3 regions of the Cytobacillus sp. FSL W8-0315 genome follow, and region 1 is predicted to be linked to each of the others. Evidence: riboswitches for the same ligand, from Rfam matches in the RefSeq annotation. Region 1 holds a riboswitch; each other region holds the start of a gene.
The links. A riboswitch is a leader RNA that binds a small molecule or an ion and turns the genes downstream of it on or off. The one in region 1 is predicted to bind cyclic di-AMP.
Positions count from the first base shown of each region.

Region 2: it holds a riboswitch for cyclic di-AMP, as region 1 does, so the genes downstream of both, MKY20_RS13605 (dicarboxylate/amino acid:cation symporter) here and MKY20_RS00400 (cation:dicarboxylate symporter family transporter) in region 1, are expected to answer to the same signal.
Region 3: it holds a riboswitch for cyclic di-AMP, as region 1 does, so the genes downstream of both, MKY20_RS13640 (potassium channel family protein) here and MKY20_RS00400 (cation:dicarboxylate symporter family transporter) in region 1, are expected to answer to the same signal.

Region 1 covers NZ_JBBOOC010000001.1:64,682-72,272, forward strand. Annotated here, with positions in the region: gene MKY20_RS00380 (hypothetical protein) at 1-177, shown strand, start outside; gene MKY20_RS00385 (SDR family oxidoreductase) at 723-1,490, opposite strand; gene MKY20_RS00390 (DUF4256 domain-containing protein) at 1,674-2,234, opposite strand; gene MKY20_RS00395 (hypothetical protein) at 2,385-2,597, opposite strand; gene MKY20_RS00400 (cation:dicarboxylate symporter family transporter) at 2,733-3,995, opposite strand; cyclic di-AMP (ydaO/yuaA leader) riboswitch at 4,125-4,274, opposite strand; gene MKY20_RS00405 (hypothetical protein) at 4,399-4,800, opposite strand; gene MKY20_RS00410 (dienelactone hydrolase family protein) at 5,034-5,663, opposite strand; gene MKY20_RS00415 (NAD(P)H-dependent flavin oxidoreductase) at 5,805-6,776, opposite strand; gene MKY20_RS00420 (hypothetical protein) at 6,951-7,163, opposite strand; gene MKY20_RS00425 (hypothetical protein) at 7,472-7,591, opposite strand, start outside.
Region 2 covers NZ_JBBOOC010000001.1:2,637,852-2,642,298, reverse strand. Annotated here, with positions in the region: gene MKY20_RS13625 (serine hydrolase domain-containing protein) at 1-458, opposite strand, end outside; gene MKY20_RS13620 (GNAT family N-acetyltransferase) at 594-1,043, opposite strand; gene MKY20_RS13615 (hypothetical protein) at 1,159-1,545, shown strand; gene MKY20_RS13610 (hypothetical protein) at 1,932-2,117, shown strand; cyclic di-AMP (ydaO/yuaA leader) riboswitch at 2,252-2,397, shown strand; gene MKY20_RS13605 (dicarboxylate/amino acid:cation symporter) at 2,550-3,773, shown strand; gene MKY20_RS13600 (MerR family transcriptional regulator) at 3,951-4,322, shown strand.
Region 3 covers NZ_JBBOOC010000001.1:2,643,048-2,650,638, forward strand. Annotated here, with positions in the region: gene MKY20_RS13630 (DinB family protein) at 1-402, shown strand, start outside; gene MKY20_RS13635 (endonuclease) at 570-1,733, shown strand; cyclic di-AMP (ydaO/yuaA leader) riboswitch at 1,845-1,995, shown strand; gene MKY20_RS13640 (potassium channel family protein) at 2,074-2,730, shown strand; gene MKY20_RS13645 (TrkH family potassium uptake protein) at 2,795-4,144, shown strand; gene MKY20_RS13650 (MarR family winged helix-turn-helix transcriptional regulator) at 4,229-4,660, shown strand; gene MKY20_RS13655 (2OG-Fe(II) oxygenase) at 5,189-6,037, shown strand; gene MKY20_RS13660 (DUF1450 domain-containing protein) at 6,074-6,343, shown strand; gene MKY20_RS13665 (FUSC family protein) at 6,476-7,591, opposite strand, start outside.

The DNA.
Region 1 (7,591 bases):
CCGTCTCATCGAGTAGAAAACAAATGGATATATGCTTTGATTGATGAAATGATCATTATCATTCCAAAAAACGAAAAGCCATATTTACTCTTATTTGATGATGAAAATAAATCTTACTTTTTCACCTTTGACTCAAAAATTGATCCGTTACTAAAAACATTAGATTTTTCTCTTTAACAACCCCTTATCGGTCTTTGTAACATTTTCAACAAATCTGCCTATTTAGTTAAAAAAAGCAGGTCGCAGAAATAGCTCTCTTTAACAAAATTAATAATTCATCTATTTTATTTAAAAATAAATGATTTCGATGTTAAAAATCCATCTAGAAGAACAGTTGTCCCAGAAACCCTGCAAATAGGACTGATATGATAAAAACAGGTATTGAAATGAATATTTTATTTCGTAATTTAATAACCTCGAATCGTCTATATAACTTACTTACAGCGGTAAAAAGAATAAACAGGATAGGCACACTTATACATATGGCGATTAAATCAACACGAGTAAATGGTTTACTGATATATTTATCAAAGTTGATGTTAATAACAAAGAGTGTGGAAAATAAAAAGAATTGATAAAAACAAAATCTAAAATAAATCATAGGTTATTACCTCTATTATGTATTTTTTAATCTGGATCCTTATTAACCTGTATATTAAGGCAGTTCCAAAAAAATAGCGTTAATCCCCTCCTGGATCAACGCCTCAATCATTAAGAGCGCACTACTGCCCCTTTATCTTTTCACTTAGATATTCACCGAAAGTGATTTTTCCCATTTTTCGAGCAGGATTGGTATTTTTCCCATCACAGAAAGATTTATATAGTTTACCAGTTAGAGATAAGCTTAAAACTTTATTTGGTTCATTATTTAGTTTGATTTTCAGTTCAGCCATTTCTCTTAATGTCATTACATCTGGTCCGCCAAAATCCTCCGCTCTTCCTTGTGGTTCTTTATCCACCAAACCTATTAGATGCTCAGCGAATTCACCCGCATCTACACTTTGGCACTTAAATTTATCCGGGACAATATATCTTTTAAGAAAGGATTTGGATAGAAATAAATGATCAATAAAATGGTGGAACTGAGTTGCGCGTACAATTGTATGAGAGATAGAGCTGTTTTTCAGCAATTCTTCTGCTTCTAATTTTAGCTTATAATAGTTAAATGGTATTTCATCAATCCCAACAATTGACGGATAAATAAAATGTTTTACGTGCTGTGCTTTTTTTAATAGCTCCTTAAAGCCTGAAACCTCAACACTTTTTGAATTCTTCATTGGACTTGTTGCTGCGTGAAGGATGACATCTGCATCTTTTACTGCTTCTTCTAACCCTTCACCTGACGATAAATCGCTATAAATCCACTTGAAATCTTCAATTCCATCAGGTTTTCTTCTAGAAGTTAATTTTACTTTATAACCAGACTCCTTTAGTTGATTAAGTAAAGCTGAACCTAGTTGGCCTGTGGAACCGGTGACCAGTATTTTCAAGTACAACACTCCCATTCTAATGGGTTTCCTTTATATTGTATTATTCAGATATTTGGTGCTATATTCAACTAAACTGCCAGTTTTTAAATAAAGAAAAAGCCGCCGTAATGGCAGCGAAATACAAAACCTGTTCATTAAACTGTAGTCTTCAGGAAGTCAGGCCCCCAAATTTCTGCAATGAATCTAAACCCTCAGCGAGCCCCGGAAACCCCTTGCCCCATAGTACGAATCGGCTCCATTGTGATACACAAAAACAGTGTCGTAGCGCCGGTCACAAAAGATCGCCCCGCCAAGTTTTCTGATATTCTCAGGCGTTTGCACCCAGCTAGAGGTTTTCTTATCGACATGTTCAAGCTCCTGAAGCTCCCGGTATTGCTCTTCGGTTAAAAGCTCAATGCCCATGGCAGCTGCCATATCCATAGCACTGTTTTCCGGCTTGTGTTTCTTCCGTGCCTCCAGCGCTTCACGATCGTAACAAACACTTCTCCTGCCTTTTGGACTTTCAGCTGAACAATCATAAAATACGTATTCGCCGGTCTCTTGATCATGGCGTACAACATCCGGTTCGCCTTCAGTTGCTTCCATTTCATTGAGTGACCACAATTTTTCAGGATTAGCCTCGAGCTTAGCTTGTACATCAGCCCACTCCACACCTTCATGACGGTGCATGTTTTTCTCAAAACGCGCTTTCAGAGTTTCCAGCAGTTCTTCACGCTGTTCTGGTGACAGCTCCATATTTCCCATTGTCAAATTAACTCCTCCTAGTTTTTACTCCATTATAATATAATTATGACCCTTAAGGGCGATTTGATAAAAGTGGAACAGCATTAACTTTTCATAAGCCACCTTCGGACTCGCTCAAGTTGATTTCCCGCTTCTCTGTCCGAACCTCCTTCACCTTCGGACTCGCTCACGTTGATTTCTCCCTTTTCTGTCCGAACCTGCTCCACCTTCGGACTCACTCACCGTTGATTTCTCCCCTTTCTGTCCGAACCTGCTCCACCTTCGGACTCCTTCACGTTGGTTTCCCGCTTCTCTGTCCGAACCTCCTTCACCTTCGGACTCGCTCACGTTGATTTCTCCCCTTTCTGTCCGAACCTGCTCCACCTTCGGACTCCTTCACGTTGGTTTCCCGCTTCTCTGTCCGAACCTGCTCCATCATCCTCTCTTTATGGAATAACACAAAGAAACAAAAAAAAACACTAACAAATATGCTGCCATTTGTTAGTGTTTTCCAATCTATTATGAAGCTTGTTGCTCAAATCTTTCTTCTGCTGGAGGGTTAAATTGCCCTTCCCACTTGGCAATAACAATAGCCGCAAGTGAGTTCCCCACCACGTTAACAGCTGTTCGGCCCATATCAAGGATACGGTCGATGCCGGCAATAAAGGCAAGGCCTTCTGCAGGTAATCCAATTGTGCTGAAAGTAGCCAGCAGCACGACAAAGGATACGCCTGGCACGCCCGCCATTCCTTTGGATGTCACCATCAGTACTAACATTAACGTAATTTGCTGTCCTATGCTTAATTCTATGCCAAACATCTGTGCAATAAATAAAGAGGCAATTGCCTGGTATAAAACGGATCCATCCAGGTTAAAAGAATAGCCTGTCGGAATAACGAATGACGAAATATGTTTCGGGCTTCCCGCTTTCTCCATTTTGTCCATGATTCTCGGAAGCACTGTTTCAGAACTTGCAGTTGAGAATGCCAAAATCAATTCTTCTTTAATCATCTTCAATAATTTAAAGATGCTGAACCCGACAACTTTGGCCATTATCCCCAACACAACAAGAACAAAGAAGATCATGGCTCCATATACAGTAAGTGCCAGCTTGCCCAATGGAATCAATGAGGCAAAACCATACTTGGAAATCGTTACACCAATTAAGGCAAATACTCCGATTGGTGCATACTTCATAAATAGGTTTGTCACATAGAACATGGCCTTTGCCGTGCCTTCGAAAAATCTCAGTACTGGCTTTCCCTTTTCCCCAATTGCTGCAATTCCAAGGCCAAATACAACAGCAAAGAAGATAATCGCCAGCATATCGCCTTCAACCATGGCTTGTACAGGATTAGTAGGTACGATATGCAAAAATGTATCTGCTATCGACTTGCCTTCCTGCTCTTTATTGGTTTCAACATAGCTCGAAATGTCACTTTGCTGCAGGCTGTCCATATTCAGGCCGGCACCAGGCTGAATAACATTACCTGCAATGAGGCCCACCACAATAGCAACCAAAGTCATGCCAATAAAGTAAGTCAATGATTTACCGCCAAGCTTCCCGACGGCTTTTAAATCACCCACACCAGCAATGGCAACAATAATTGTTGATAGTACAATAGGAACAACAATCATTTTAATTAAGCGGATAAAAAGATCGCCAAAGGGCTGCAGCACACTTTGCGCCGTTTCACTTCCATAGAAAATACCGCCAATAGCGATTCCTAAAATAAGACCGATGAAAATTTGAGTGGCTAAACTTAATTTAATTTTTTTCATCAATTACCCTACCTTCTTGTTTAGTTTTATACGTGCTGCGCAGGCAAGGGAAACAAAGATGAGATCCTGATAAAAAAGAAAATCGACAAAAATGCTGGGTTTTGTCAATTCACACTATTTCATATTCTCTTATGTTTCCTTAAACGCTGACGAGGTTAGCTTTCGGGTTAGGACTGCGGAAACAGTAAGCCCTTCCATAGTAGGATTCACCCCAAGCGGAAACTCCGCTGTAAATATTGGGTCCCCCGTTCTTAAAATAAGATTAAGCATAAATCACTATATCATTATATTATTTCAAGATATTTTTTGTAAATAGTTAAGTTTTCCCGGCAGTAAACTAAATGGCCTCTTTAATACACCAAAAAAAAGCTGAAATTCAATGAATTTTCAGCTCTATGACTTGTTATGGGAAATCAATATTAATAGCAATAATAAATATAAGGACTATCACGGATAATGCTGTATTTACTGACCACCACCTTATTTCTGCTTTTGTCAGTACACGGTCAATGATGAAAAAAAAGACAGCAGAAACAAGACTAAGTTCTTTTAATACTGAACCGAATAAACAATGGAATAAAAAGGAGGCAATTTCACGATTAGTGTTTGCAATGAAAATCTTCTGGCTCAACCAATCACTGAACATCGAAGTGATTACTCCATAGGCAGCGACAAACATAAGATTTAAATAATATAAATTAACAAATGCATTCATATCAAAGCCTGTTAGCACTGAGAAAATCAGTGCAAATAACACACTGCTAAGAATGGATGTTAAGATCTTTCTCCTCAAAATAATGGACATTTCCCACTTCATCCTTTATAGAGGCTAAATAATAGAAAGTAAATTTATAAATTGAATATAAGCAAAACAAAAAAAGGCATTTGGCTCCGCCTGCGCCAAATACAATGATAGCCACACATGCTATCCCCGCTAAATCTAAATTAGCACCCTTGTATTAAGAAAATTGAACGGGCTTGTAAACTTTTATTAAAATTCAAGGTGATAACACTCACGGTTAGCTTCATAATAATACCTCAATCAATATGCAATAAAAAATCCATGGCTTTGCTAAATGCTTCTTGTTCTGATTCTGCATCATATCTGGAGGAATATGGATCACTGAATCCATGTTTCCCTTTAAATTTATGTACTTTAATTTTCTTTTTTTCTAAAGCTAATAGTAACTCATCAACATTAAAAGACTGCTCTTCTTGTGGAAAGAATAGCATTATGGGACACTGGGGTGTTAACTCTAAATAGTCCCTGATCCTTGAGCCATAGTATCCCACTATACCATCAACACAATCTCCCTCACTGCACAGCCAGGCAACAGTTGCACCTATACTAAATCCAATGATATATATTTTTTCGTATTCATCTTTAACATCCAATAATAGATCTTTTATTTTTTGGGCAGCTCTGTCGAAACCTGCATGTTCCATAAAATGGCGATAAGCGGCTTCCTCATGAGAATATTCAAAAGGTATCTCTCGCTCTAATAAATGGGGGCATGTCACATCAAAACCCTGCTTTGATAATAATTCGCAAAAACTTTTTATATGTTGATTAATTCCATAGATTTCGTGGATTACGAGTATTAAAGAATTAGAATTACTCTGTCTTATCATGATTATGACCCTTTTTCTCCATATTTCTTCTCCCATTCACCGATCCATTTTTACACCTTATTCCATAAGAAAAAGTATTCTATATTTAAATGTTTTATTCCTTCAACATCTAACACCCTATAAATCAGAAAAGCCGCCTATACGGCAGCTAGACTTTAAAAATGCACCATTATGAAATTAAACAAAAGCTTCATATTCAGCTTTAAGGTTATTGATGATCGTCTGAACAGGCAGGATTTCTTTAATTTCATGGACTCTTGCCCCCGCAAATACAAGGCCATTCTCGCAGTCCCCATCCATGGAAGTAATCAAGGAATCCATTGTACAAAAGCGATAAGAGCAGTTTTTCAGGCAATCGATACAGTTCTTTATTTTCACCTTTTTATTGTCAGCTATCTGCTCTGTAAAGTGGTTCTTAATGGCACGGCCTTCCAGCCCTACGGTGGTTTTCACCATGACGATATCTTCCTGTTTGGCCCGGACATACTTTTCTTTAAAAGATAATGGTGCATCACATTCGCGGCTTGCGACAAATCTTGTTCCCATCTGAACACCCGAAGCACCGATACGAATGGCATGAGCGATATCTCTTCCTGTCATGATTCCTCCGGCAGCAATGACAGGAATCTTAACTGCTTCCACGACTTCCTGTAAAATATCGAATAGTGGTCTTTCGGTCCCTAAATGTCCTCCCGCTTCATTGCCCTCTACAACAACGGCAGAAGCACCAAGCCGTTCTGACATTTTGGCCAGCCTTGCAGATGACACAATCGAGATGACCGGTATACCAGATTCTCTGCCCCAGCTGTACATATCTCTTGATATTCCAGCACCTGAAATAATGAAATCAACCTTTTCCTCAATGGCTGTTTTCATTTTTTCAGCAAAATCATTCATGGCAAAAAGAACATTCACCCCAATATAGCCCTCACCCTTGATAGATGCCTTAGCCTTTCTTATATGCAATCTTAAATCTTCGATGCTAATTCCTGTTCCAGAAATAGTTCCAATCCCCCCGGCATTCGCAACAGCTGACGACAGACCACTTAAAGAAATACCTACGCCCATACCACCTTGCATGACTGGAAATTCAGGCTTCATATGACCAATTCTTAATTGCGGAAATCTCAAAAGAATACCCCATTTCATCGTCGAATTATTTCTTCTCCATTATTGTGTGAATGGGGTTAATTGAATAGTGATAAATATAATACCTGATACTAAAATCAAGTGGTAATTTAGCGATCGTCACACAAAGTTCAAGAAAGAACAAAGATGGGGGCTTAATTCTTTTTATCGTATAACTGATATACCAGAAAATCATCACAACTTATCTTTTTCTTTTGCAGTTACTATACTATAAGAAATATTGAGTTTATCCCAAACCCAAGCATGAAAGATTTCGTCTAATTCTTTTTCCAAGGCCATATCATCCAGACTCGCTTCAAGGCCTAATTTCTCAAAAGTGAATGTCTCTGTCGCCTTAGCCCCCTCATACCGGGCACTGCTAAATGAGAAAGTAACTGTTCTGCCCATCGTGTTTCCCCCTATATTAAATCATCAAGTATTCTTTTTATCAGCACTTACTCGCATGAAAAGCTTTTACCTGCGTTTTTGAAATATAAAATGCAATAGGTAAGCTGATCCTAAGAAAGTAATAATGAAAAATACTTTAACTATAGAAAATTGCTCTATTAAAAGGGCGTGCGTTGAACGATCCGATGAGAAGATAGACCACCAGCTTGGTTAGGGAAATAGAAAAGATACTATAACCCAGGTGCAAAATAACACTAGAAACCAATGGAATCTCATAAGTTCTCCCTCTTACACAGTTAATCCAAAAACTAATTCAAAATCCTTACACCATTAGGATCCACTAATGGGTTTGATGAGAAATCCTTTATAACAGCTTCCCTGATTGTAACTGTCTCACCAATTATTGACTTAATAGAATTGACAGGCTT
Region 2 (4,447 bases), 2.6 Mb from region 1:
GGCTTAAACATCATCTTTTTATTCTGGAACATAGGAAGAAAATCTCTCAGATGATTTAATAGATACATTGGCCTTTCTTTCCACAGCTCCTCAAAATCATCCATAATTGACTCATCAAAATAGTCGGGCACTCCGGATGTATGGGTTAACAGGTGATGAATGGTAATTGTCTCATCAAATAAGGGAAAAACATCCTTCAATACATCATTAAGTCTTGTTTCGAATGATATGAATCCATTCTCGGCCAATTGACAAATGCCAACCGCCGTAAAAATCTTACACCCGGAGGCGATGCCAAACCTGGTACCTGGATTATTTTGGGTTTTGTTTGCTCGATCAGCATCCCCCTCTGCTAATTGAAGGATCAATTCCTCCTTTTCTTTAACAAGTACGACACCGGAAAAACCAACATTTTTAATTACAGACCTTAACCTTTTATCATAATCCCTAAATAACATGAGTATTCCCCTTTAAGTAATATTCCATTGACCTAAAGCAATGCGGGACAGTAATAGCAGACTCTATAAAAACATATAACGGATTTAAAGAGGATGATTCCTCCAAATGAAAGAGTCGCTTAATCTTTTAGTATTTTATAAATATTTTTCAAAAGCAGTAATAGTCAGTGATTCATTTATTTCCATTTTCTTCAGCTCTTTAAAACCATTCTTTAAATAAAAAGTGACAGCAGGGGTATTCTTAGAGCCTGTTGTGACAATCATTTTTTCATTCATCGGCCTCAGTTCAATGAAGTTCAGCAGCTTTTGTGCAATTCCCTTTCTAAAATGTTCAGGATGCACAATCAGTCTATGAATATCTAAAACATTATTTTCCTCTTTAAAAGAAATCACACCGCATAATTTTTCACCTATAAAATACCCCAGGAAGGTTTCTCCGGTTATTCGCAAGTCATCAGCCGTATCCTTCAAAGGCGGTAAATCAGGACATCCAATGATTTCAGCCTCAATTTTATACGCAGGAAGCTGGACACTTAGAACTTGCACAGCAGCTTTTCGATCTTTAATATCAATTTCCCTAATCATTATGGTCCCTCTTTTTATATTAGTTTTAAGATAAACTTCTCTATCAAGGATAAATTCCCTCTTTTTTGGACGAATGAAGACCTTCCAATTTAAAATTTAACTAGGGGTGAATAGGATGAATTTAAAATATGAAGTGATAACAGAAGAGAAAATCAGACTTTGCCGGGATTTATGCAATAAGCTGATGGCTTTTCAGAAATCTAAGGCACATATAACACCTGAGCGTTTTGACAGCATGAATTTTGAAACTAGAATGATTCCATCCGTAAAATCAGCTTTACATAATTATTTAGAGATCGTTAAGGACGATGAAGAAATCGCGGGCTATGTCTATTCCAATGTTTCTCCTAAGGAAGCCAGCTCCAATGATTTCGCCACTTTTTTTGATCTGACTTCAGTCGGGAAAAGCCATGTTGGCTGCTTATCTCAATTCTTTATAAAAAATGCTACAGACCATATGGAATTGGATCAGTTCTTTCTAACATGTCGATGGAATGGTTAAGCCAATTCAAAGATGTGGAAGATTATTTTATCTATGTATCAAATAGGAATACAGAGGCTCTTGAATTTTATACTCGCAAAGGGTTTACTGTTAGTCATGAGATTCTCGACGGCTTTATTACAGTTTCCCGCGCAAATAAGAAAGGCCATTCCCCCTGGAACAGACAACAGGAAAAAACTTTCCCAGTAATCAATAAGCTGCCGGACCAATTGGATAAATGCAGAAGCGACAATAATTCAGCGGATATCTTACCTGAATTTTTTCAGGCATATTTTCATCAGCAATATCCCCAAAGCCAATATACTCATAATCCAAAAAAATAATGGTGGACATTGTCATAAATCTTGTTATAATTCTAAAAGAAATTACTTTGAAAAGGGTGCTTTATGGGAAATACATGCAGATATGTTGTAAGTGCCACTGGGAAAAACGGCGAGACTTATTATACGCAATGCAAGGACAAAGAAGAGTTAAAAGAGTGGCTGGCCGAACATGAAGACAAGCTGAATAAGAAGGAATTGAAAGTGAAAGACAAAAAAAGACATCCTCTTTTAAGCTGGCTTAACTTCTAATCTTATTGCTAAAAAACCAAATTGACCTTTCCTATTAAATTACTATTTGAATTATAGTAACCTTAGTAAACCTAGATAAGAAAATCGTATGATTTACAACTTTTATGATTATTGTTAATATATTAAAAAAACATTAATAATTTTCGCTTAATCTTAATTGAGCGGGGGAACCAACTGTACTTTTTTAACAAAAGTACCTGGGGTGAATCCTTTTACAGGTAGGGTACTCTCAAGACCCGAACCCGACAGCTAACCTCGTAAGCGTGTTGAGAGGGAACACTGCATAAATGCACAGTGGTTATTACCTCTGTGTTTTTTTGTTGCCTTTTTTAGTTAGGTTTATGTTTTTTGGGGGTATTATAGGAAAGGCAAAATATTTTTTGTGCGCGATTTACATTTTTTTACATCATTTATTTCATTGGAGGAACGTGTATGAAATTATCTACTAAAATTATTCTTGCTTTGATCGCGGGGGGAATCACAGGGCTGTTGATTAATTTATTTGCACCTGGCATTTTCCCCGAGCTTGACAAGTTTTTGTTTACTCCGCTGGGAAAAATCTTTTTAAATCTCATCAATATGCTGGTTGTTCCGATCGTCTTCTTTTCCATCACCCTTGGAACAGCAGGCCTCGGTGATCCTAAGAAGTTGGGAAGAATTGGGATTAAGACAATCTCCTACTTCCTGGTTACCACCAGCATTGCAATCGTCATAGGTCTTGCTTTGGCAGCTGTTTTCCAGCCAGGAAACGTTGGTGAATTTGACGTAACAAACGTGGAGTACGAATCGAAGGAAGCTCCTCCTGTCTCAGAGACACTATTAAATATTATTCCAACCAATCCGGTAAAAGCCTTCACGGAAGGCAATATGCTTCAGATTATCACTTTTTCTATTTTTGTCGGATTTGCATTAACCATGCTCGGCAATAAAACAAAAGGCATATTAAACCTTATTGAACAAGGCAATGACATGATGATGTACCTTGTTAACCTGGTTATGAGGTTCGCTCCTTATGGAACGTTTGGACTTATCGTTTCTGCTGTAGGAAGTCAGGGTCTAAGTGCCATTAAAGCTATGGGACTTTATATGATCGTAGTTCTTCTTGCGTTATTTATACATGCGATTTTAACCTATGGAGGTTCTATTGCTTTACTTGCAAAGAAAAACCCGCTATGGTTCTTTAAAGGCTTTGCGCCGGCCATGGGGGTTGCTTTCAGTACATCAAGCAGTAATGCGACTCTGCCGATTTCCATGAATACGGCCCAAAAAAATCTGAAAGTTCCTGAATCAATCAGCAGCTTTGTTCAGCCTCTCGGTGCAACCATCAACATGGATGGAACAGCCATCATGCAGGGAGTTGCAACTATTTTCATTGCCCAGGTATATAATGTTGATTTAACATTGACACAGCTAATCACGGTTGTCCTTACTGCCGTTCTTGCCAGCGTTGGTACAGCTGGTGTGCCTGGTGTCGGTTTGATTATGCTAGCGATGGTTCTTAACTCTGTCAATCTTCCTGTTGAAGGTATCGCATTAATCATTGGGATTGACCGTCTGCTTGATATGACGCGAACAGCAGTTAATATTACAGGTGATGCTGCCTGTGCAGTAATTGTAGCGGAAACGGAAGCAAAGAAAGAGGCCGTTAAAGCCTGAATGCAAAATAGCACCGGTTATCCGGTGTTATTTTTTTGTGGAAATCTCTTCCTCCCTGCTTGTTTCATTATTCAAATTCATTGATTTTCTATTATTTTTTAGTATAATTAGATTCATAACCATCACGTAACAGTTTGGAGGAATCCTCATGGGGCTGAGAAGTTAAGAATAGGAGAATTGGCTGAAAAAGCAAAGGTTACTAAGAGAACGATTGATTACTATACTTCACTCGGACTGCTAAAAGCAGAACGTTCCCCTTCAAATTATCGCTATTATGATTATTCCGCCATCGAACGTATTGCTTTTATCGAAAAATGTAAAGCGGATGGTTTGTCGCTGGAGGAAATAAAGAAAAAAGTTATCGGCCGATTTTCTGAAGAGGTAGATGTTCTTGAACTAAGGCTCAAAATTCAGGATCTGGAGGAAGATGTGACAAAAGCACTTTCACAGCTTAAAAAATCTGATCCCGAAAAATACGAATATGTCAAAAAGAATATTTCACATGAAAGCTTATCATTAATTCAAACATTGCTTTTATTGCTCAACTGATATCCTGTCCCAAAACGTTTTTTTGGGTTTTTGGAGCATTATGGATATCTATTTGGGCACAATTTAAGTAGTGAACTTTATAAGGATTATAACCATTTTAGGAGGTGTATGTCTTACTTTAGTAA
Region 3 (7,591 bases), 2.6 Mb from region 1:
GCTGCCGAAGTGGTTGATCATTTGATTGATGGCGAGGAGAAAAATTGGATTCCACGGCTAAAATTTATTCTGCAGGAAGGGGAAAGCAAGCCCTTCCCCCCATTTGACCGCTTTGCTCATTTAAATGTGTCAGAGAGTCTATCACTTGAAGAAAAGCTTGAAGTCTTTAAGACCCTTAGAATGAAAAATTTGGCCATGCTTAGGGGTATAACTGATCTGGAAATTCATTTCGAAAAGACAGGGCTTCATCCAGCATTTGGACCAGTCAGAGTCAGGGAATTGATTTCCACTTGGGCTGTGCATGACCTTACGCATATTTCACAGATTTCTCGAGTATTGGCAAATAGATACAGAACTGATGTTGGTCCTTGGATTGAGTATCTGGGCATTTTAAAAAAGTAAGCACTTTAAATAAATTGCATCATAGTTAAGTTTGTAAATTCTGTGTGAAAAGTAAACTTTTGGGACCAAAACCTCATGATATGGCCGAAGGTGTTCATTTATACTTGTATGGGATTGTGACTTTTCTGATTATTTAAGTCCATTCAAAAAAATATGGAGGCGAATGAATGCTGAATCGTAAGAAAAAAGGCCTGCTGTTAACTTTTATTCTGGTTACTGTCATTCTGATCGTGATGCAGCCCATTCAAAATTCTATAACTAGGGCAGCTGCAGGGGATGGCTCCTGGACATCACCTTATTCCGTATCACAGGGAATCAATACTCAAAACAACTCATCCAAAACTGTTCAAGGCTATGTGGTTGGACAGCCGACTGCGGCAAATACGGTTATTTCAAACCAGTTTCCAAATGACTATGCTTTGGCCCTGGCGGATAGTCCATCAGAGACCAGCACAGCTAAGATGCTTTATGTTCAAATTCCTTCCACGTTTCGCTCTGCTTTCGGCTTAAAATCCAATCCATCTTTGATTGGAGAAAGAATTAAGGTAACCGGAACACTTACCGCCTATTTCTCTCATCCCGGGCTAAAAGATGGGACGGCCTTCGAACAAGCTGGTGATGGAACAGTCATTCCCGGCCCTGAACCAGGAGGATATTATGATGCTGCAAACGGAAAAACAGGGGAGGCTTTAAAAACAGCCCTCCACACTATCATTGATGATCACACGGAAATTTCCTATTCGAATGTATGGGAAGCACTGCGCGAGACAGATGAAGATCCTGCCAATCCCAATAACGTCATTCTTTTGTATACTGGCCGCTCTCAGGGGAAATTCACCAATGGTTCTGGCGTCAATGATTGGAACAGGGAGCATGTTTGGGCTAAATCTCACGGGGACTTTGGAACAGCTATGGGTCCGGGAACAGACTTGCATCATTTGCGGCCAACAGATGCTTCAGTAAATAGCTCGAGAGGGAATCTTGACTTTGACGATGGGGGCACCCAGCATTCAGAGGCACTGGGAAACTACTATGATTCAGATTCCTGGGAACCCAGGGATACAGTAAAAGGCGATGTTGCGAGGATGCTTTTTTATATGGCTGTCCGTTATGAAGGAGACAGCGGAGAAGTGGATCTGGAGCTAAACAATCAGGTCAATAATGGCTCTGCTCCTTATCATGGCAAAATGTCTGTCCTGCTTAAGTGGCATAAGGAAGATCCGGTAGACGATAACGAGCGGAGAAGAAACGAAATCATCTATTCTGATTACCAGCATAACCGCAATCCATTTATAGATCATCCCGAGTGGGCATCAGCAATTTGGGAATAATCTTCAGGAAAGCACTTTCCGTTACTGGGAAGTGCTTTTTATTTTACTTACTTTGAAAAAAAGATTGACAAGAGATTTCCATGGGAGTAATTTATATTTATTAATTTCATAGTAACCTTTTTGCTGAATCATTATGAGCGGGGGAACCAATTTTGATAAACCTGGTTTATCTTGGGGTGAATCTTAGCATATTAAGGCTAAGAAGGGATACTCTCAATCCCTAATCCGACAGCTAACTCCGTAAGCCGAATCGAGGGAAGGGTTGATGGAAACCATTGGCCATTCTTTTTTTAAGAGTGGTTTTTTTGTGTTCATTTTCAAAAAGAAGGGAATTTCTTCAATGAAAAAACAGTATGCAGTATTTGGTTTAGGCCGCTTTGGCGGAAGTCTCGTAAAGGAATTTCATGAATTGGGAGTGGAAGTGCTCGCAATTGATGTAGACCAGGAGAAAGTAAATCAATACGCACAGTTTGTGACATATGCAGTTCAAATCAATGGCATTGATGAAGCTGCCATAAAGCAATCAGGGATAAAAAATATCGATCATGCATTTGTTTCATTTGGTGAAAACATTGAGTCCAGTATATTGACATCCTTGTTATTAAAAGAAATGGGGATTCCAAAGGTGTGGGCAAAGGCACATAATGAGTATCATGCCAGGGTGCTCGAAAAAATTGGCGTTGATCGTGTTATCCACCCGGAGCGGGATATGGCTAAGCGGATTGCCCACCATATTGTTTCGGAAAAAATGATTGATTATATTGAGCTGTCTGAAGATTACAGTATGGTTGAGATTGTGGCTACAGATAAAATTGCCGGAAAATCCCTTTCTGAATTGAATATTAGGGCTAAGTATGGCTGTAATATTGTGGGGATTCAGCGCGGGAAGGAAATAATCGTTACTCCGTCAGCTGAAGAGGTTATTTTAAAGGGCGACGTCCTGATTGTAATGGGACACAATAAAGGGATTGGCAGATTTGAGAGGCATGGAGTATAAGCCTTGCCGATAAAAAAATACCAATACAAGGGGTTAGCCCTATATGTATAAGGAGCATAAAAGAATGAGGAGAATGGGACGTTCCTATAACTGGATAAAAATGAATCCGGCACAAATGCTTTCGGTCGGTTTCTTAATCTTAATTGGTGTAGGCACACTGCTGCTGATGCTGCCTTTTGCTACGAAAGACAGACATCATTTATCGTTTATCGATGCACTTTTTGAGGCGACTTCTGCTGTATGTGTAACGGGTCTCGTGGTAGTGGATACCCAAACCACATTTACTGTTTTTGGCCAGATTGTACTGATGGTCCTCATACAGATTGGCGGCCTTGGATTTATGACATTTGGGGTTCTCATAGCTATCATGCTTGGAAAGAACATTGGTTTGAAAGGAAGGCTGATGATCCAGGAATCTTTAAATCAGCTTTCGATTGAAGGGATGGTCAGGCTGGTTAAATTCGTTGTCGGCTTTACATTAATCGCTGAAATGATCGGTGCATTGATATTGGCTATTCGCTGGTCGTCCGATTTTGGCTTCCCCCGCTCATTGTATTATGGCATTTTCCATTCGGTTTCTGCCTTTAATAATGCCGGATTCGATATAATGGGCCAATTCAGGAGCGTTACTGAATATGCCGGTGATTTTACTGTCATCATGACACTCAGCTTCCTGTTAATAATCGGAGGTATCGGCTATATCGTTGTACTTGATGTAAAAAGAAACAAGAGTTTGAAAAAGCTCTCTTTGCATACAAAATTGGTCCTCCTGATGACGCTGATCCTTAACATTCTCGGAACAGTATTTATCTTTGCGCTTGAATATGATAATCCTGGGACACTTGCCAATTTGCCTTTAAAAGATAAACTATTGGGGGCTTTTTTTCATGGTGTGGTCCCGAGAACGGCTGGATTTAATTCTTTGAATACTGGCGAATTAACTTTAGGTTCGCAGCTGGTAACAATGCTGCTCATGTTCATTGGAGGGGGATCAGGAGGTACCGCCGGCGGCATTAAAGTCACTACCTTTGTCTTGATTTTTCTTGCAGTCAGAGCGCTGATAAAGGAAGAAGATGAAGTGAGCCTGATGGGAAGGCGAATTCCAAAGGATCTTATTGTCAGAGCTTTTACAATAACCGTCTATTCAATAGGATTCATCTTCTTTATCTTATTTATTTTATCCATAACAGAAAATGCTCCATTGAACGTCCTTTTATTCGAGGTGATATCCGCTTTTGGCACGGTAGGCATGTCGATGGGGCTCACACCTGAATTAAGTGCAACAGGAAAAGGGGTAATTGCATTTATGATGTTTGCAGGAAGAGTAGGGCCAATCACAATCGCTTTTGCACTTGCCCGAAGAAAAGGAAAGGCCAAATATAAATTTGCAGAAGAGAAAATCATGATTGGATAAGTGAAGGAAAGTTATCTGGTGTATAGGACAGAATAATTTAGTTTCAATAAAATTTTCCACCATAAATAGGATAGGGGATTTTAAATGAAAACCAGATTTAATGACTATATAAGCATTAAGATTCATCAAATAGACCTGACCTTAACAAGCTATATTAAGACTAAATTAGCCCACTTAAATATTGCCCCGGAGCAGAACCTGATTCTAATGCTTCTCTGGGAAGAAGACGGATTAAGCCAAAATGAAATCGCCAGGCGGCTGGATAAAGATAAATCTAACATTGCCAGAATGCTGAGCAGTCTTGAAAAGAAAGGCTTTATCAAAAAAAGCATGAATAAAGAGGACAGCAGATCTCTGAATGTTTATCTAACCAAAAACGGCAAAAATCTCAGTGAACATGTATATCCCATCACAGAGGAGTTTCACTCAATCGTCACATCGGGTATTACGAAGGAAGAGCTGAGAATTGTTGACGATGTTTTAATGAAAATGAGAAGAAATATGGAGGGTAATTAGCGGTGCAGGATAGAGTGGGATGCTTCTATCCTGTTTTTTTGTGAAGGTCATGAAGCCCAAAATGAGAACAGCGCTGAGAAACAGTCGCCATGAAGGCTCCATGAACCCGAAAAGTCGTGAAGCGAGAAGAAAACAGTCGCCATGAAAGCTTCATGAAGCCGAAAAGTCGTGAAGCGAGAAGAAAACAGTCGCCATGAAAGCTTCATGAAGCCGAAAAGTCGTGGAGCGAGAAGAAAACGATCGCCATGAGGCAGTCATGAAGCCGAAAAAGAGAGCAGCGGTAAGAAAACGGTCGCCATGAGGCAGTGATGAAGCCGAAAATGGGAGCAGCGCCGAGAAAACTGTTGCCATGAATCTATAAGAATTTAAAACGGCACTCTAAAGAGAATCAGTTTATATGCAAATTTGAACTATCTGAGTTACCAGGTAAATCGATTCAGTTCATTCATTAATAATAGTATAATAAAATACATATATTTCTATATCTGGCTAACGGATGTTTTCATTGAGTCATACAGGGGGAAGATGATGACGAAGATTATGCAGATATCAGATGAACTAAAGGATTGGATTGTGGGTGCGCTAAAAAGTGATGTGAGTCCGATTGCGCTTGCGAACGCTTTGATTAAGAAGGGTTTCGATAACCGGTTTGCATATGAGACTTTATTTAAAATTGTTGGAAATGAAGCAATTAAGACGACAGAAGGGCAGCAGATTCGATATACTTATGAAGTCCCCAAAATAGGCAGGAAGGGGAATATCCTTCATACGAGTGATAAGGACGTAAAAGTGCTTTCCAGAAATGAAAAGCCATTTGTGCTCCATTTGGATCAGGTGCTCAGCTCAGAAGAATGTGATGAGCTTATCAGTCTTTCAAGGAGCCGGCTGCAGCCATCCCTGGTGGTGGATAGGGGTTCTGGAGAAGAACGGGCGGGTTCAGGAAGGACAAGCAAGAGCATGGCTTTCCGGCTTAAAGAAAATGAACTGGTCGAAAGAATCGAAACGAGGATTGCTGAATTGACCGGTTATCCTGCAGAAAATGGTGAAGGCCTTCAGATCTTAAACTATGGATTGGGTGAAGAATATAAGCCTCACTTTGATTTCTTTCCCCCCCACATGGCGGATGCCAGCAAAGGCGGACAGAGGGTTGGAACGTTCCTCATCTATTTGAATGATGTGGAGGATGGCGGTGAAACGGTCTTTTCTAAAGCTGGACTTTCATTTGTTCCCAAAAAGGGAGCGGCCATTTACTTCCATTATGGCAATGCTCAGGGTCAGCTGGACCGATTGTCAGTCCATAGCAGTGTGCCTGTAAGAAAGGGAGAAAAATGGGCTGCTACCAAATGGATTAGGGAAAGCAATATATATTGCCATTAGAGTTTTTAAAGAATAATCAGAAGGAAGTTTGATCAGGTGAAACTCATCAACAAACTATTCTCAAAGCAAAAAACGGCTTCGATTGAATTTTGTCAGCGGAATCTGGATGAATTTTTAAAAGAAGAGAGTTTGGCTGCATTTAATCAATTTCTGAGCCAGAAGAATATTAACTATAAAGAATACGAATGCCAGAGCAGATGCAAAGAATGCAGGCAATCACCTTATGCCCTGGTGGACGGGAAGCTGATTGCAGCGGAGAGTTCGGATGAATTATTGATAAAATTGAAAGAAGAAGTAAAGAAATAAAAGGAATCGGAGCAATCCGATTCCTTTTTTCATACTCTTTTTTTTGATGTACATTGAGAATGTGAATGTGCAAATTAATCTAGTATTGATCCTGAAATAGCATCTCCCTATTCATATAAAAGAGAAGGAGGATTATTGCTCCTTCCCTGCACCAAGATCTTCTGCCAATTCCATAATCGCTTTATTGATTCTCCAGACGAAATAAAGGTGATGAATCAAATCACGCTGGGATTGCTGCCTTGCTGGTGCCAATCGTTCAATTTGTTCCCTTTCATTTTCAAGACTATACACAAGCATGCCGTCTCCGCTATCTTTAATCAAATCCATTAATGTCTCAATATTTAATTCAAGCTTTTCTTCAATCCTTATGAAAACATCGACCAGCTCATCGGGATAGTCGAATCCTTTTCGGTAGGAGGAAGCCACAAGGTGTCTTGCATAATAGTTGATGGCTGAAAATAGTGTAATCCATCTGTTAACGTCAGCATGGCGCGGGGATCCGGGTTTTTTTATCAGAGATTGTGCTTCAACGTTTATGGTTTTAAGTTTTTGATCCAATAAGAAGCCTTTGCCTGAAAGCTCCTTAACGTTCACATCTTCCCGGAAGCTTCTCACATACTCAGTGACATACGGTTTCAGTTCTTGTAAGTAGTCATTTAAGGTATCCGCCACTTTTTCCTTCGTTTTCTTTGGGAAAATAAATAAGGAAACTCCGAATGCAATGCCGGCACCGGCAATTGTATCGATTACCCTTGCACTGATAAGGGAAAATGTAATTCCTCCAAGTAAAAGGTCATATATAAAAGCAACCAGCATCGTTATAAACATGCTCATTAACGTATAGGAGACCTCAAACAAATAAAAGGCGAAAAAAACCGCTGCAAAAATCAGCGTTATTTCCAGGACGGAATGGCCGCTGACCACTCTTGCAAGTGTAAATCCAATTACTGCTCCAATAATTGTTCCAACCGACCGCTGAAAACCTTTCGTATAAATGCGCCCGATCGATTCGGTACCGAGCAAAACAATAAAAGCTGTTAAAAGAACCCAATAAGGCTGGTCAGGCGAAAGAATCTGGCCGGCAATGATGGAAATGATTGCAGCAGTCAATGCCTGAAAAGCTTTTTTGGTGGAAGGTTTGATGCCCTTATCTTCTTCAGATGGTTCATCTTCAGTGTCGCCTTCAGCTGCCTCTTCAGATAATTTAATCTCATTGTCTTTCATTTTATGAAGTGCCTGCTGTATGGT